One region of the Catellatospora sp. NPDC049609 genome, then DNA from elsewhere that is predicted to be linked to it. Evidence: riboswitches for the same ligand, from Rfam matches in the RefSeq annotation. Region 1 holds a riboswitch; the other holds the start of a gene.
What was found. Region 1 has a riboswitch for glycine ahead of gcvH (glycine cleavage system protein GcvH). Riboswitches for the same ligand answer to the same signal wherever they lie in the genome.
Positions count from the first base shown of each region.

Region 1 (3,176 bases):
CCGCCCGTCCAGCGTGGACGCGCGCAGGTCCACCAGCACCAGGTGCACGTCGGTGCCGCCGGTGAGCACGGTGATCCCCGCCCCCGCCACGTCGGGCTCGCCGAGCCGCTGTGCGAGCAGCCGCGCGCCGGCGAGCGTACGCCGCTGCCGCTGCGCGAACTCCGGCTCGGCCGCCATCCGGAACGCCACCGCCTTCGCGGCGATCACGTGCTGCAGCGGCCCGCCCTGCTGACCGGGGAAGACGGCGCTGTCGACCTTGCGTGCGACGTCCTCGTGGCGGGTCAGCACCACGCCGCCGCGCGGGCCGCCGAGCGTCTTGTGGGTGGTGGTCGTCACCACGTCGGCGTACGGCACCGGGTTGGGGTGCAGGCCCGCCGCGACCAGCCCGGCGAAGTGGGCCATGTCCACCATGAGCCGGGCGCCGACCGCGTCGGCGATCCGCCGGAACGCGGCGAAGTCCAGCTGCCGGGGGTACGCCGACCAGCCCGCGATGATCAGAGCGGGCCGGTGCTCGTGCGCGAGCCGCTCGACCTCGCCCATGTCGACGCGTCCGTCCTGCTCGGAGACGCGGTACGCCACGGCGCGGTAGAGGCGGCCGGAGAAGTTGATCCGCATGCCGTGCGTGAGGTGGCCGCCGTGGGCCAGGTCCAGCCCGAGGATGGTGTCGCCGGGCTGGATCAGCGCGGCCATGGCGGCGGCGTTGGCCTGCGCGCCCGAGTGCGGCTGCACGTTGGCGTACGCCGCGCCGAACAGCGCCTTGACCCGCTCGATCGCCAGCCGCTCGACGACGTCGACGTGCTCGCAGCCGCCGTAGTAGCGCCGCCCCGGGTAGCCCTCGGCGTACTTGTTGGTCAGCACCGAGCCCTGCGCCTGCAGCACGGCCAGCGGCGCGAAGTTCTCGCTGGCGATCATCTCCAGGGTGTCGCGCTGGCGCCCCAGCTCGGCGCGCAGCGCCGCGGCCACCTCGGGGTCGAACTCGGCGAGCGTGCGCTCCAGCCCGGTCACGCGTCCTGCCCGGTGAGCGCCGCGTACCCGGCCGCGTCCAGCAGCTCCGGGGTGCCGGTCAGGCGCAGCCGGAACAGCCAGCCCTGCCCGTACGGGTCGCTGTTGAGCAGGCCCGGGTCGGCCGTGGCGGCCTCGTTGACGGCGACGATCTCGCCGTCGGCGGGGGCGTAGAGCTCGCTGACCGACTTCGTGGACTCGACCTCGCCGCACGGCTCGCCGGCCGTGACGGTCCGGCCGGGTGCGGGCAGTTCGAGGTAGACGATGTCGCCGAGCGCGCCCGCGGCGAACGCGGTGATGCCGACCGTCGCGACGTCGCCGTCGCCGGTCAGCCATTCGTGCTCGCGGGTGTAGCGCAGGTGCGCGGGTACGGCAGTGCTCACGGGAGGCTCCCTGGTCCGGGGTGCCGCGACGCGCGGCACCGGGGTCGGTGTGCCTCCCCCTCTGTCATGGAGCCTGAGAGCTTCACCACCGGCGGGGTGGTTTGCACCGTGGGCGCAGGACTGCCGTCCTGACTTTCCAGAGTCGCCTCACCGCGGCGGTACGGGTGCCTGAGAGATTCCGGGGAGTGGTTGCTCCTTCGGCGTCCCGGCCGCACCGGGACTCTCCCGCCGTGGTTCTGTCGGCGAAGTCTTCAGTTGTCGCCGCGTACCGTAGGCACCCGCGGACCCGGCCGTCAAGGCCGCGGGTCCGCCGTGGACGCCGCGCCGCCCTGCCCGTGCAGCTCCCGCAGCACGTCGGCGGTGTGCCGGTCGGCGGGGAAGAACGACTCGATCGTCAGCTCCGCCACGGTGACGTCCAGCGGCGTGCCGAACGTCGCGACGATGCTGATGAAGGCCAGTTCCCCGCCCTCGTGGCGCAGCCGCAGCGGCAACGCGATGTCGCCCGCGCCCGGCGTCTCGACCTCCGGCTCGGGCTGCTCGCACGGGTAGCCGCACAGCTCCGCGTACAGGTCGGCGAGCTGCGGGTCGGTGGTCGCGGCGACCTGCCGGCGCAGCCTGCCGAGCAGGTGCGCGCGCCACTCGCCGAGGTTCACGATGCGGGGCGCCATGCCGTCCGGGTGCAGCCCGGCCCGCAGCACGTTCGCGGGGGCGGCCAGCAGGTGCGGCGCGATCCCGGCGGTGAGCACGCCGAGCGCGGCGTTGGCGTCGACGAGGTGCCACCACCGGTCCACGACGACCGCCGGGTAGGGCTCGTGGCCGTCGAGCACCTGGCGCAGCGCGGTGCGCACCGCGGCCATCGGTGGCGAGTCCAGCGCGGTCTGCGCGTACACCGGCGCGTACCCGGCGCTGAGCAGCAGCCGGTTGCGCTCGCGCAGCAGCACGTCGAGCTGCTCGGCCAGGTGCAGCACCATGTCCCGGCTGGGCCGCGAGCGTCCCGTCTCCACGAAGCTCAGATGCCGGGTGGACACCTCGGCCTGGTTCGACAGGTCCAGCTGGGACAGCCGGCGGTGCTCCCGCCACTGCCGCAGCAGCTCGCCCACCGGACGTTGCGCCTGCGCCGTCGTCGTCATCGGTCCCTCCCCGCGACCGACCCTATGCGGGCCGCCCGCACCGGCGCCATTACCTCGCACGTCATCGACACCGCGACCCTCGGCACCCGATCGTGGGTGGCGACCGACCGGGCCGCGCTGCGGCCCGCCGCGGCCACGCCCGTGGCCCTCAGGCAAGGAGACGACCGATGACGACTCGTGACCTCGACACCATGGCGACGGGTACGGCGCCCGACCGGCTGCTGCGGATCGCGCTGGCCGCCGACGCCGTCGCCTCCGGCGCCATGGGCGTGCTGCTGCTGGCCGCGGGCGGCCCGCTCGGCGAGCTGCTCGGCGCGCCGCGGAGCCTGTCGGCGCCGGTCGGCGCGTTCCTCATCGGGTACGCGGCGCTGCTCGTCGCCATCGGCACCCGCCGCCGGATCAGCCGCGGCGCGGTGTGGACGGTGATCGTCGGCAACGCCGGCTGGGTGATCGCCAGTGTGGTGCTGACGCTGGCCGGCCCGTACCCGCTCACCGGCGCGGGCACGGCGTTCGTGCTGGTGCAGGCCGCCGCGGTGGCCGCGCTCGCCGAGCTGCAGTTCGTCGGCCTGCGCCGGCTCGCCTGAGCGCGCACCGGTCCCCGCCCTCCGGGGGGAGGCGGGGACCGGAAACCCGCTCGACGGCACCGCCGCCCGCCGCTAGG
Region 1 covers NZ_JBFAOU010000087.1:2,350-5,525, reverse strand. The annotation lists gene glyA (serine hydroxymethyltransferase) at 1-1,005, opposite strand, end outside; gene gcvH (glycine cleavage system protein GcvH) at 1,002-1,385, opposite strand; glycine riboswitch at 1,532-1,623, opposite strand; gene AB0J67_RS23070 (helix-turn-helix transcriptional regulator) at 1,679-2,515, opposite strand; gene AB0J67_RS23065 (hypothetical protein) at 2,683-3,099, shown strand.

Region 2 (3,176 bases), on a different contig from region 1:
ACGCTGACCGCGTCGTACCCGGTGACCTCGGCCAGCCAGGCCTCCAGCTGCGCGATCAGGTCGCGGTAACCGGCGGTCTGGTGCCGCGGCGCGAACGGGTGCAGCTGGCCGAACTCCGGCCAGGTGACCGCCTCCATCTCCGTGGTGGCGTTGAGCTTCATGGTGCACGAGCCCAGCGGGATCATGCCCCGGTCCAGCGCGTAGTCCAGGTCGGACAGGCGGCGCAGGTAGCGCAGCATGGCCGTCTCGGAGTGGTGGCTGCGGAACACCTCGTGGGTCAGGAACTCGGTGTCCCGGGCCAGGTGCGCCGGGATCGCGGTGGCCTCGCGCGGCTCGGCCAGCTCCACGCCGAACGCGGCGCACACCGCCTTCAGGTGCGCGACCGTGGTGGTCTCGTCGCAGGAGATCCCGACCCGGTCGGCGTCGATCCGCCACAGGTTGATCCCGGCCTGCTCGGCCGCGGCGACGACGGTCTCGGCGCGGCCCGGCACGACCGCCGTGACGGTGTCGAAGAACGCCGTGTGCGCGATCTCCACGCCCCCGGTGAGCAGGCTGACCGCCAGGCGGCTCGCGCTGTCGTGCGCGTGGCGGGCGATCCGCCGCAGCCCGTCCGGGCCGTGGTAGACGGCGTACATGCTGGCCATGACGGCGAGCAGCACCTGCGCGGTGCAGATGTTGCTGGTCGCCTTCTCGCGGCGGATGTGCTGCTCGCGGGTCTGCAGGGCGAGCCGGTACGCCCGGGTGCCGTCGACGTCCTTGGAGACGCCGACCAGGCGGCCGGGCAGCGAGCGCTCCAGCCCGGTGCGCACCGCCAGGTAGCCGGCGTGCGGGCCGCCGAAGCCCATCGGCACGCCGAAGCGCTGGGCGCTGCCGCAGGCGATGTCGGCGCCGATGCTGCCCGGCGCGCGGACCAGGGTCAGCGCCAGCAGGTCGGCGGCGACCGAGACCAGGGCCTGCCGGGCGTGCGCGGCCTCGATCAGCGCGGCGTGGTCGCGCAGCGCGCCGGAGGCGCCCGGGTACTGCAGCTGCAGGCCGAAGAACTCCGCCGGCAGCGGCTCGGTGTCCAGGTCGAGCACCCGCACCTCGATGCCGAGCGGCTCGGCCCGGGTGGTGATCACGTCGATGGTCTGCGGCAGGGTGTCCGCGTCGACCACGAACACGTTGCTCTTGCTCTTGGCCGCGCGGCGGGCCAGCGTCATCGCCTCGGCGGCGGCGGTGCCCTCGTCCAGCATCGAGGCGTTGGCGGTGGCCAGGCCGGTCAGGTCGGTGACCACGGTCTGGAAGTTGAGCAGGGCCTCCAGCCGCCCCTGGCTGATCTCCGGCTGGTACGGCGTGTACGCCGTGTACCAGGCCGGGTTCTCCAGCACGTTGCGCTTGATCACGCCGGGGGTGTGCGTGCCGTAGTAGCCCAGGCCGATCATGGAGGTGGCCACGGTGTTGCGGGCGGCGAAGGCGCGCAGCTCGGCGATGGTCTCCGCCTCGGTGGCGGCGACGGGCAGGTCCAGCGCCCCGTGCCAGCGGATCACCTCGGGGATGGCGGCGTCCATCAGCTCCTCGATCGAGGAGTACCCGATGGCGTTGAGCATGCGCTCGGTCTGGTCGGGACCGGGGCCGATGTGACGTTCGACGAAAGCGCTCATGTGAGACTCCGGGGTCGAGGACGTGTTAGGTCCTCCCCCTCTGTCGCGGCGTCGCTCCAGAGTCGCCATGCCCGTTGTGGTCCGGGTGCCTGAGAGGTTCCGGGGAGGAATTGCCCCTTCGGCGCCGCTGCACGCGGTCTCTCCCACACGGGTGTGCCGGCACCGCCCACGCTACCAGCCCTCGTGTTTCCGCACCGTAACCTATGCCACTCCGCTCGGCCGAGTGTCGATCTCCCCAGCTCATGATCGCGCGACCTGCCCGGCACATGGGCGTATCGGGCGCCGCGATACGCCCATGTGCCAGGCAAGTCGAATGATCAAGGGAGGAGGACGACCTTGCCGACGGTGGCCCGGGTCTGCAGGGCGTGGTGGGCGGCGGCGGCCCCGGACAGCGGGAACTCGGTGATCGCGGGGGTGAACCAGCCCTCGGCGGCCTCGCGCAGGGCCTGCTCCTCCAGCGGGCGGAGACCGCCGACGACCTTGAGCATCGCGGGCCCGAGCGCCGAGGACGCGGTGATGCCCCGGGCGTAGAGGTCCTGCGTGGTGATCTCGGTCGCACTGCCGGCGGACCAGCCGAAGATCAGGAAGCGGCCCGCCGGGGCGAGCAGCTCCAGGGCCGCCCGGCCCGCCGCGCCGCCGACGCCGTCCAGCACCACGGTCAGGTCCCGCTCCCCCAGCTCGGCGCGGACCTTGTCGGCCCAGCCCGGCTCGTTGTAGTCGGCGGCGACGTCCGCGCCGTTGCACAGCACCCGGGCCACCTTGTCCGGCCCGCCCGCCGCGCCGACGACCAGCGCCCCAGCCCGCTGGGCCGCCTGCACGAACAGCGTGCCCAGGCCGCCGGCCGCGCCGGTGACCAGCACCGCGTCGCCCTCGCGCAGCCCCGCCAGCCGCAGCACGCCGACCGCCGTCCGCCCGGTGCCGATCATGGCCACGGCGGCGGGCGCGCTCAGCCGCTCCGGGATCTCGTGCAGGGACGTGACCCCGGCGACGGCGCGCTCGGCGTACCCGCCGCTGGCCATGCCGAGATGGGCGACGACGCGGCGGCCCCGCCAGGCGGGATCCACGCCCGGACCGGTCGCCGCCACCCGCCCGGCGACCTCACGACCGGGGGTCATCGGCAGCTGGGGCAGCGGGAACGGCACCGCCCCGCCGGCGCGGATCGTGGTGTCGATGAGGTGTACGCCTGCCGCCTCGACCTCGATCAGCACCTGGCCGTCGCCGGGCACGGGGTCCGGGACCTCCTCGTAGCGCAGGTTCTCGGCGGGGCCGAACTCGTACTGCCGGATGGCGCGCATGGTCACTCCTGGGTGCGTCGGTGTCGACCGACGCTAAAACCTCAAGCCGACTTGAGGTCAAGCTCCGTCGGCGCGCACCGACCGGTCCCAGTCCGCTATGTGCGGCGGCGGATGCGATCCACCTGCGCCTCGACGGCCGCCTCGTCGACCATGCCCAGCTCGGCGCGGCGCCGCAGCTTGTATTCGACGTCGCGCGCCAGCGGCGTGTCCCGGCACTTGCGCCAGCGCATGGACATCCACC
Region 2 covers NZ_JBFAOU010000043.1:26,257-29,432, forward strand. The annotation lists gene gcvP (aminomethyl-transferring glycine dehydrogenase) at 1-1,640, opposite strand, end outside; glycine riboswitch at 1,708-1,796, opposite strand; gene AB0J67_RS14880 (zinc-binding dehydrogenase) at 1,958-2,935, opposite strand; gene AB0J67_RS14885 (hypothetical protein) at 3,031-3,176, opposite strand, start outside.
Region 2: another riboswitch for glycine. It lies ahead of gcvP (aminomethyl-transferring glycine dehydrogenase); the one in region 1 lies ahead of gcvH (glycine cleavage system protein GcvH).